DNA from 2 places in the Streptomyces sp. NPDC055140 genome. Region 2 is predicted to be linked to the other one. Evidence: riboswitches for the same ligand, from Rfam matches in the RefSeq annotation. Region 2 holds a riboswitch; the other holds the start of a gene.
What was found. A riboswitch is a leader RNA that binds a small molecule or an ion and turns the genes downstream of it on or off. The one in region 2 is predicted to bind thiamine pyrophosphate.
Positions count from the first base shown of each region.

Region 1 (4,888 bases), on a different contig from region 2:
CCGTCGTCCCTGAGCAGGGTCAGCGTCCCGGTGAGGCCCTTGACGACCTTGTCGCCGTCGATGAAGGCGGCGGGCACGTGCAGCGCCCTGTTCTCACCGCGGCGTACGGCGATCACCTGGCCTTCCTTCACCAGTTGCCGCACGCGCGTCACCTCCACGCCGAACTGCTCGGCAATGTCGGGGAGGGTGAGCCACTCGGGGACGAGAGCATCGATCTTTGCGTCAATCTCGGTCACAGGACAAGCGTGCCATCCCGGACTGACAGTGGGAAACGCGGCCGCGCAAAAGGCCCCTCGCCCGCGCGGGGCCGTTACACGACGGCGGCCTTCAGGGGACGGGCCGGGTCGCTGATGACCTGCGGGTCCAGCAGGGCGCCCGACTCGATGAGCTTGCGCCCTTGCGCCAGGTCGCGCGGGCGGCCCACGGCGAGGACGCCGACGAGACGGCTCTCGCGCAGCCAGCACACGCTCCAGGACGCGCCCTGCGGGTCGCCGCGCCACACGGTGGTGTCGGCGGCCGCGTGATGCCCGGCGTACTGCACGAAGCGGCCGAACTGCTCCGACCAGAAGTACGGCACCGGGTCGTACGTCGCCGGGGTCTCGCCGATGATGTTGGCGGCGACCGTGCGGGGGCCCTGGAGCGCGTTGTCCCAGTGGTGGACCATCAGGCGCTCGCCGTACCGGCCCGAAGGGAAGGACGAGCAGTCACCGACCGCGTACACATCGGGCTCGGAGGTGCGCAGGCGGTCGTCCGCCACGACCTCGCGGTGGGCGCCGAGCGTGATGCCGGAGCCGGTGAGCCAGCCGGTGGCGGGGCGGGCCCCGATGCCGACGACTACGGCTCCGGCGGGCACCCGGGTGCCGTCGTCGAGGAGGACGGCACCGGGTTCGACGTGCTCCACACGCGCGTGGGTGCGCAGTTCCGCCCCGGCGTCCGCGTACCAGGCGGCCATGGGAGCGGCGACCTCCTCGGGCAGCGCCCCGGCAAGCGGCCGCTCGGCCGCCTCGACGACGGTGACCGCGCATCCGGCCTCGCGGGCCGCGGTGGCGAACTCGGCGCCGATCCAGCCCGCGCCCACGACGACGATGTCGCGCTGCGCGGCGAGGACGGGGCGCAGACGTTCGGCGTCGTCGAGCGTGCGCAGCAGATGGACGCCCGGGATGTCCTCCGTGCCGGGCAGCCTGATGGGTTCGGCGCCGGTCGCGAGGACGAGGACGTCGTAGGGGGCGGGTCCGGTGGCGGTGTCGAGGGTGTGCTCGGCGGGGCGTACGCCGGTGACCTCGCGGCCCAGTTCGAGCGTGATGTCGAGTGCTTCGAAGTCGACGTCGAAGGCGGACCCCTCGGCCTTGCCGAGCAGGACGGCCTTGGACAGCGGGGGCCGGTCGTACGGCTGGTGGGGTTCGGCGCCGATCAGCGTGACGGCGCCGGTGAAGCCCTGTTCGCGCAGGGCCACGGCGGTCTGGACCCCCGCCATCCCGGCGCCGACGATGACGACGTGCCGCCCTGCCTGGGGCGCCGGTGCCTGGTTCTGGGTCTGCTCGCTCACCGGATCACCATATGCACCTGACGTTCAGTCAGTCAGCGGGCCGCGTCACACCGGTCCCGTGACGTCTTCCACACCGGCCGCCGGTTTGACCGCTCCGGCCGCCCGCGCTCCCGCGGTCAGGCGCCGTGGACCTCTTCGACGACGCTCGTCCCGCTGCCCGCCTGCGACTCCCACTCCCACGTCTCGTCCAGCCGCACCCGCCCGTCGGGAAGGTCCACGACGAGCGAGACACAGTGCCCGGAGGAGGTCGTCGCGTCCGTCTTCAGCTGCACGTACCTGAAGTCGATCCGGTCGCCCTCACGGGTGCCCACGAGGTGGCCGCGCACCACGTCCCCGCCCGCGTACTCGGCCCAGATCCGGCCGTCCTCCTCGTGGTACGTGAACCGCGTCCGCGTACCCACCTGACCTGGAGCCTGGTCGGCGACCGGGGCGAGGACGAGTCCGTCGAGCGAGCGGGCCATGCGGGCGGGCTCCCTTACTGGGCGTCGGGGCAGTGGTTCAGGGGGTTAGGGTGGCCACCGTAAAGCACTCGCGGGAGCCCGGACGTACCGGGCTGAGAGGGAGGCTGGGACGGCCTCCGACCGTACGAACCTGATCCGGGTCATGCCGGCGAAGGGAGGGGCTGGACGCCCATGTCGCGTACTTCAGAAGGCTCCGACGTCCTGATCGTGGGCGGCGGGATCATCGGTCTCGTCACCGCGTGGCGGGCCGCGCAGCGCGGGCTGCGCACCGCGGTCGTGGACCCCGAACCGGGCGGCGGGGCCGCTCAGGTGGCGGCCGGGATGCTCGCCGCCGTCACCGAACTGCACTACGGAGAGGCCGAACAGACCCTCCTCGGCCTCAACGTGGAGTCCGCGCGCCGCTATCCGGCGTTCGCGGCCGAGCTCTCCGAGGCCACCGGGCTCGACCTCGGCTACCGCGCGTGCGGCACCCTCGCCGTCGCGCTCGACTCGGACGACCGCGCACACCTTCGGGAACTGCACGCCCTCCAGCGCAAGTCGGGCCTGGACTCGGAGTGGCTGTCGGGCCGTGAGTGCCGGCGCCTCGAGCCGATGCTGGCCCCGTCCGTGCGGGGCGGCCTGCGCGTCGACGGTGACCACCAGATCGACCCGAGACGCCTCGCGAAAGCCCTTGTCGCGGCCTGCGAGCTGTCCGGGGTGCGGTTCCACCGGCGGTGGGCCGAGCGGCTGACAGTCGTCCGCGAGGGCGCGCGCGGCGTGGTACTCGCCGACGGCACCGGGCTCGACGCCGACCAGGTCGTCCTCGCCGGCGGCAGCCTCAGCGGCAGGCTCGCCGGGGTCCCGGACGACGTGCTGCCGCCGGTGCGCCCGGTGAAGGGGCAGGTGCTGCGCCTGACCGTGCCGAAGGTGTACGCGCCGTTCCTGAGCCGCACCGTGCGCGCCGTCGTGCGCGGCGGCAACCTCTACCTGGTGCCCCGGGTCAACGGCGAGCTCGTCGTCGGGGCCACCAGCGAGGAGCTCGGCTGGGACACGACGGTCACCGCGGGCGGCGTCTACGAGCTGCTGCGCGACGCCCACGAGCTGGTGCCCGGCATCACGGAACTGCCGCTCACGGAGACCCGCGCGGGCCTGCGCCCCTGCTCCCCCGACAACGCCCCGATCCTCGGCCCGACCGCACTGCCGGGCCTGCTGCTCGCCACCGGCCACTACCGCAACGGTGTGCTGCTCACGCCGGTCACCGGCGACTCCATGGCCCACGCGCTCGCCACCGGCGCACTCCCCGAAGTGGCCCGCCCCTTCACCCCTCGGCGCTTCGACGCCGTCCCCGCACCCGTCTCTGTGGAGCAGTCCGTATGACCGTGTCCGTCACCCACGTATCCGTGAACGGCGAGGGCCGCCAGGTCGCCCCGGGCACCACGCTCGACGTCCTCGTCTCCGCGCTGACCAGCGCGCCGTCCGGTGTCGCCGCCGCACTCAACGAAACCGTCGTCCCGCGCACCCAGTGGGCCGTCACCGCACTCACGGACGGGGACCGCGTCGAGGTCCTCACCGCGGTCCAGGGAGGCTGATCCCATGGCTGACGACTCCTTGGTCATCGGCGGTACGTCCTTCTCGTCCCGGCTGATCATGGGCACGGGCGGGGCGCCCAGCCTCGACGTCCTGGAACGCTCTCTCGTCGCGTCCGGCACGGAGCTGACGACCGTCGCGATGCGGCGCGTGGACGCGAGCGTGCAGGGCTCCGTGCTCTCCGTCCTGGAGAAGCTGGGGATCCAGGTGCTGCCGAACACGGCGGGCTGTTTCACCGCCGGTGAGGCCGTTCTGACCGCCCGCCTCGCGCGCGAGGCGCTCGGCACCGACCTGGTCAAGCTGGAGGTCATCGCGGACGAGCGCACCCTGCTGCCCGACCCGATCGAGCTCCTGGACGCGGCGGAGATCCTCGTCGACGACGGCTTCACCGTGCTGCCGTACACGAACGACGACCCGGTGCTCGCGCGGAAGCTGGAGGACGTGGGCTGTGCCGCGGTCATGCCGCTCGGTTCCCCCATCGGCTCCGGGCTCGGCATCCGCAACCCGCACAACTTCCAGCTGATCACCGAGCACGCGCGCGTGCCGGTGATCCTGGACGCGGGCGCCGGGACGGCGTCCGACGCGGCGCTCGCGATGGAGCTGGGGTGCGCCGGTGTGATGCTCGCCTCGGCGGTCACCCGCGCGCAGGAGCCGACCCTGATGGCGGAGGGCATGCGGCACGCGGTCGAGGCGGGGCGGCTGGCGTTCCGGGCAGGCCGTATCCCCCGCAGGCACTTCGCCGAGGCCTCGTCGCCCGTGTCCGGGATGGCCAGGCTCGACCCGGAGCGGCCCGCGTTCTGAGGGCCGTACGGCACGGTCACAGCTCTGCTGCAGTACGGCCGTCTGCGGACGACTGCGGAGCCGGGTGTCGGCGGCGGCTCGTACACTCACCTGCGTGGACACGACCCTTCAGGACCCTCTCGTCGGGCAGGTGCTCGACGGCCGGTACCGCGTCGACGCACGCATCGCGGTCGGCGGGATGGCCACGGTCTACAGGGCCGTGGACACCCGCCTCGACCGCGTGCTCGCGCTCAAGGTGATGCACCCGGCCCTCGCCGCCGATGTCTCGTTCGTCGAGCGCTTCATCCGCGAGGCCAAGTCCGTCGCCCGGCTCTCCCACCCGAATGTGGTCGGGGTCTTCGACCAGGGCGCGGACGGCCAGTACGTCTATCTGGCGATGGAGTACGTCGCGGGCTGCACCCTGCGGGACGTCCTGAGGGACCGCGGGGCACTGCGGCCGCGCGCCGCACTCGACATCCTGGAGCCGGTCCTCGCCGCGCTCGGCGCCGCGCACCGCGCGGGATTCGTGCACCGC
Region 1 covers NZ_JBSGTG010000001.1:392,070-396,957, forward strand. Annotated here, with positions in the region: gene ACWFR4_RS01845 (Rv2175c family DNA-binding protein) at 1-236, opposite strand, end outside; gene ACWFR4_RS01850 (NAD(P)/FAD-dependent oxidoreductase) at 311-1,546, opposite strand; gene ACWFR4_RS01855 (hypothetical protein) at 1,663-2,007, opposite strand; TPP riboswitch at 2,068-2,181, shown strand; gene thiO (glycine oxidase ThiO) at 2,179-3,363, shown strand; gene thiS (sulfur carrier protein ThiS) at 3,360-3,575, shown strand; gene ACWFR4_RS01870 (thiazole synthase) at 3,580-4,374, shown strand; gene pknB (Stk1 family PASTA domain-containing Ser/Thr kinase) at 4,469-4,888, shown strand, end outside.
Region 1: another riboswitch for thiamine pyrophosphate. It lies ahead of thiO (glycine oxidase ThiO); the one in region 2 lies ahead of ACWFR4_RS21555 (purine-cytosine permease family protein).

Region 2 (4,888 bases):
GGCGCCCTCGGCCTCGCGGCCAGCGCCCTGACCGGCAACCATGTGCTGCAGATGGCCTTCATCAGCGTGGCGGCGATGTGCATCTTCGCGGGACAGCCGGTGCTGTGGTCGCTCCCCTCACGGTTCCTGACGGGAATTCAGGCGGCCTCCGGCATCGCGGTGATCAACGCCGTGGGCAATCTGGGCGGCGGCTTCGGGCCGATGGGGATCGGCGTGGTCGTCGACCGCACGGGGTCGGCCGTGGGCGGCCTGTGGTTCCTGGTCGCCGCCATGGTCATCGCGGCCGTCGCCACGCCGGGGATCCGGCGGCTCGTCGAGGGCGGGCCCGTGGTCGCCCACGCGCCCGACACGTCGGCCACGCCCCAGGGGCGTACGAAGGTCTGAACGCGGTGCGGGCGACGGGACGCGGTGGGGACGACAGGACGCCCCCACCACTACGGCATCACGCGCCGAGGCACTCGCGTACAGCCGCGATCAGGCGGTTGGCGCGGGCGTCGCCGTGGCCGATCATGCGGTTGGCCACGTAGGCGAAGCCGACCCCGAACTCGTCGTCGCCGAAGGCGAATTGGCCTCCGGCGCCGTCGTTCCCGAAGCTGCGGGCGCCGAGCATCGGGCGGAACGACGGTGAGTCGAGCAGGAAGCCGGACCCCCAGCGCGCACCGGCGTCGAAGCCGAGCCACCCCTCGCCGGCGGACAGCTCACGCAGGGCGTCGGTCACGGTGTCCGCCGTCAGCAGCCGTTCGCGGCCCCCGATCCCGGTGACGGCCGCCGCGTAGAGCCCGGCGAGGCCGCTCGCGGAGGCGACGGCGCCGGCCCCGGGGAGTTCCATGGCGTGCAGCTCGGGGTCGTTCCAGCCGTGTGACTCGTCGAGGCCCGGGAAGGCCAGCGCGCCGTTCATCGTCACGATGCGCGTGAGCAGATGCTCGGGCCCGGGCATACCGGGGCGCCCCTCGGCCTCGGCGAGCCGGGCCACGCGTTCCGACTCGTCGGCGGGCAGGCCGATCCAGGCCCGCAGCCCGAGCGGGTCACCGACCGCACGGCGGAAGTACGCGCCCGGGGTGAGGCCGGTGATGCGCCGGATCACCTCGCCGACGAGGAAGCCGAGGACATGGCCGTGGTACTCGTACGCTGTGCCGGGCTCCCACAGCGGCTTTTGCTCCTCGATCGCGCGGATCACCGGCGTCCACCCGGCGATCTCCTCGAAGGACAGCACCGCGTCGAGGGCGGGAACCCCCGCCCGGTGCCCGAGCACCATGCGCGTAGTGACGGTCTCCTTGCCGTGCTGTGCGAACTCGGGCCAGTACCGGCCGACCGGGGCGTCGAGGTCGAGCCGCCCCTCCTGAGCGAGGAGATGCGCGCTGACGCTCACCAGGCCCTTGGCCACGGAGAAGACGGGGACGGCGGTGTCCTGTTCCCAGGCACGCCCGGTCCGCTCGTCCGCGACGCCGCCCCACAGGTCGACGACCTTGCGTCCCTCGGCGAACACCGTGACGGCGGCGCCGAGTTCGGGGAACTCCGTGAAGTTCCGCGCGAACACGTCGGCTACGACCCCGAACCGTTCGTCGGCCCCACCGTGGCACTGCTCCATCGTGTCCGTCCTCCGCGTGTCCCTGGGGTCGCGGAGCCGCCGGTTACATGTGCCCGTACCGTCCGCGATCTTCGAATCGATCACGGTACGGGGGTGCGCCGCACACCTCGAACGAATTACGCGCGGCGGGGTGTGCGCCGTCCACGCAGCGGACGCCGCCCCTCCCCCGGGGTTGCCTCCTCGGACAGGGAAGCTACCCTTGCCGACGTACCGGACACGGGGTGCCCCGCACGAGGGCTGAGATCACACCCGTCGAACCTGAACCAGTTAGCACTGGCGGAGGGATGTCAGCCAATGTCGTTGCCCCATGCCCCGAGCAGCACCGGGACCACCGGACCGCGCTCAGTCTTCGACGGGCGGATGCCCGCCGCGCCCGGTGACCTGCGGGTCGAGGCGCGCGGTATCGCGCCGGTCCCCGAGAGCCACCGCTACGGCGGCGCCGGGCGCCTGTTCACTGTGTGGTTCGCCCCGAACCTGACCATGACCGGCGTCTTCACCGGCACCGTCGGCATCGCACTCGGCCTGGACTTCGCCACCGCGCTGGCCGCCGTCGTCATCGGCACCCTCGTCGGCGCCGTGCCCACCGCGTACCTCGGTACGTGGGGCAGCGCGACCGGCGCCGGCCAGCTTCCGCTGGCGCGGCTCGCGTTCGGCCGGGCCGTCGCGGTGCCCGGCGCCCTGCAGTGGCTGTCGTCGGTCGCCTGGGACGCCCTGATCGGCCTGTTCGGCGGTGACGCGCTCGCCCGGCTGTGCGGCTGGCCGTTCTGGGTCGGCGTGCTCGTGATGATGCTGGCGCAGGGCGCCCTCGGCGTGCTCGGCTACGAGGCCGTCCACCGCCTCCAGAAGCTGATGACCTTCGTACTGGCCGCCGCGTTCGTGGTCCTGGCCGTCAAGCTCCTCGACGGTGTCCATCCGGTCACCACCGGGGCCGCGCACGGTGCCGACCGGGCCGGCGCGTTCATCCTCACCAGCACGATCGCGCTCAGTCTGTCCCTGTCCTGGGCCCCCTACGCCAGCGACTTCAGCCGCTACCTTCCGGCCGCCACATCCCGTAAGCGCATGTTCTGGTTCACGCTCCTCGGCGTCACCGTCTCCTTCGTCGTCGTCCAGGCGCTCGGCCTGTGGGGCGCCTCCGTGTTCACCGACCAGACCGCGCGCGGGGTCGACGAGCTGCTCGGCGGCGGCGTTCTCGGCTCCTTCGGGCTGCTCGCCGTGGCGCTCGCGGCCCTGTGCAGCAACGCCATGAACGACTACAGCGGCTCGCTGGCCCTGCAGACGATCGGCGTCCGGGTCCCGCGGCCGCTCGCGGCGGCGCTCGCCGCAGTGCTCGGCTTCCCGCTGGTGCTGTGGATGCACGCCGCCGACACCGCGGCCCGCTTCCAGAACGTGCTGCTGTTCGTCGGCTACTGGATCCCCGGCTTCGTCGCGGTCGTGGCCGTCGACTGGTTCGCGCGCGCCAGGGCCCGGGGCGGCGCGCCGGTCGACCTGGCCGCCGAGAGCGCCCGGCCGCAGCCCTGGTGGCCCGGGCTCCTCGCCTTCGTCGCCGCCTTCGCCGCCGCGGTCCCGTTCATGGACAGCGGCCTGTACGTGGGCCCGGTCGCAAAGGCCCTGCACGGCGCCGACCTCGCGTACTACGTGGCCTTCGTCGCCGCACTCGTCGTGTACGCGCCCCTCAGGCTGCGCCGCCCGACCGCTGACGCCCAGACCGCACCGCACGAGGGGGCCCGCACATGACCGTGCCCGCGAGCACCGGACGCGTCGCGCCGCCCCGCGTCCTGACCGTCGCCGGTTCGGACTCGGGCGGTGGCGCCGGGATCCAGGCCGACCTCAAGACGATGCTGGCGCTCGGCGCCCACGGCATGAGCGTCCTGACTGCCGTCACCGCGCAGAACTCCCTGGGTGTCCAGGGAGCGTGGGAACTCCCCGTCGACGCGGTGCGCACGCAGTACCGCAGCGTCGTGGACGACATCGGCGTCCAGGCGGTCAAGACCGGAATGCTCTCGTCGCCGGTGCTCGTCGAGGCGGTGGCCGAACTGCTCGCCGGTACGGACGCCCCCGTGGTCGTGGACCCGGTGAGCGTCTCCAAGCACGGCGATCCGCTGCTCGCCGAGGACGCGCTGGACGCGGTGCGCACCAAGCTGCTGCCGGTCGCGACGGTGGCCACGCCGAACCTGGACGAGGTGGCACAACTGACCGGCCTCGCCGTCACGGACGACGCGGGCATGCGCCGGGCCGCGGCACGGCTCCTGTCGTTCGGCCCGCGCTGGGTGGTCGTCAAGGGCGGCCATCTGCCCGGGGCGGCCGTGGACCTGCTCACCGACGGCACGGAGGAGCACTGGCTGCGCGCTCCCCGCCACGACAACCGGCATACGCACGGCACCGGATGCACCCTGGCGTCGGCCATCGCCGTGGGTCTCGCCCACGGCCTGCCCGTGCCGGAGTCCGTCCGTCTGGCGAAGGAGTACGTCACGGGGGCGATCGCCGCCGGGTTCGCGCTGGGATCGGGCATCGGCCCGGTCGACCACGGGTGGCGCCTGCCGGGCGACCGGTCCAAGGCTGCGGGACGCACGGACTGAGAGCCGCCGGGGCCACCTGACGCACGCGCAACACGCCCACCTGCACACAATCAGGGCCCGGTGTGCGTTCCGGCGCTCCCGTCCACTTGACTGTTCCCATGACCACCCTGCCCCGCCAGCCTCAACAGGCCCCGCCGACCGGCCACATGATCGTGTGCGGTGGTGACGCGCTCGCCGAGCGGCTCGCCGCCGAACTGCGCGCCGTGTACGGCGAGCGGGTCACGGTCGTCGTGCCCGCCGTCCGCGTCACCAGACAGGGTGCCGGTCCCGCCGGAAGGACGCGGGCGGCCACCCTGCTCTCGCGGATGCAGGCGGTCGTGAACCGTACGGTGTCCGCCGCGGCCGACGACAGCGTTCCGCCGCCACGCGTCATGGAGGCACCGGAACTCGACGAGGAGGCGCTGGCCGAGGCGGGCGTGGCCGACGCCGCCGCGCTGGCCCTCGTCCACGGCGACGACGAGACCAACATCCGGGCCGCCCTGGCCGCCCGCCGCCTCAACCCCCAGCTGCGCCTGGTCATCCGGCTCTACAACCGCAAGCTCGGCCAGCACCTGGAACACCTCCTCGATCAGGCAGCCGCGCTCTCCGCCCCCGGCGTCGACCCCGAGGCACTGGACACCACGACGACCGTCCTGTCCGACGCCGACACCGCAGCACCGGCGCTCGCGGCCACCGCCGTCGCCGGTACCAGCAAGGTCGTCCAGGCCGATGGGCTCCTGCTGCG
Region 2 covers NZ_JBSGTG010000010.1:284,700-289,587, reverse strand. Annotated here, with positions in the region: gene ACWFR4_RS21565 (MFS transporter) at 1-384, shown strand, start outside; gene ACWFR4_RS21560 (serine hydrolase domain-containing protein) at 443-1,588, opposite strand; TPP riboswitch at 1,796-1,890, shown strand; gene ACWFR4_RS21555 (purine-cytosine permease family protein) at 1,883-3,322, shown strand; gene thiD (bifunctional hydroxymethylpyrimidine kinase/phosphomethylpyrimidine kinase) at 3,319-4,164, shown strand; gene ACWFR4_RS21545 (potassium channel family protein) at 4,263-4,888, shown strand, end outside.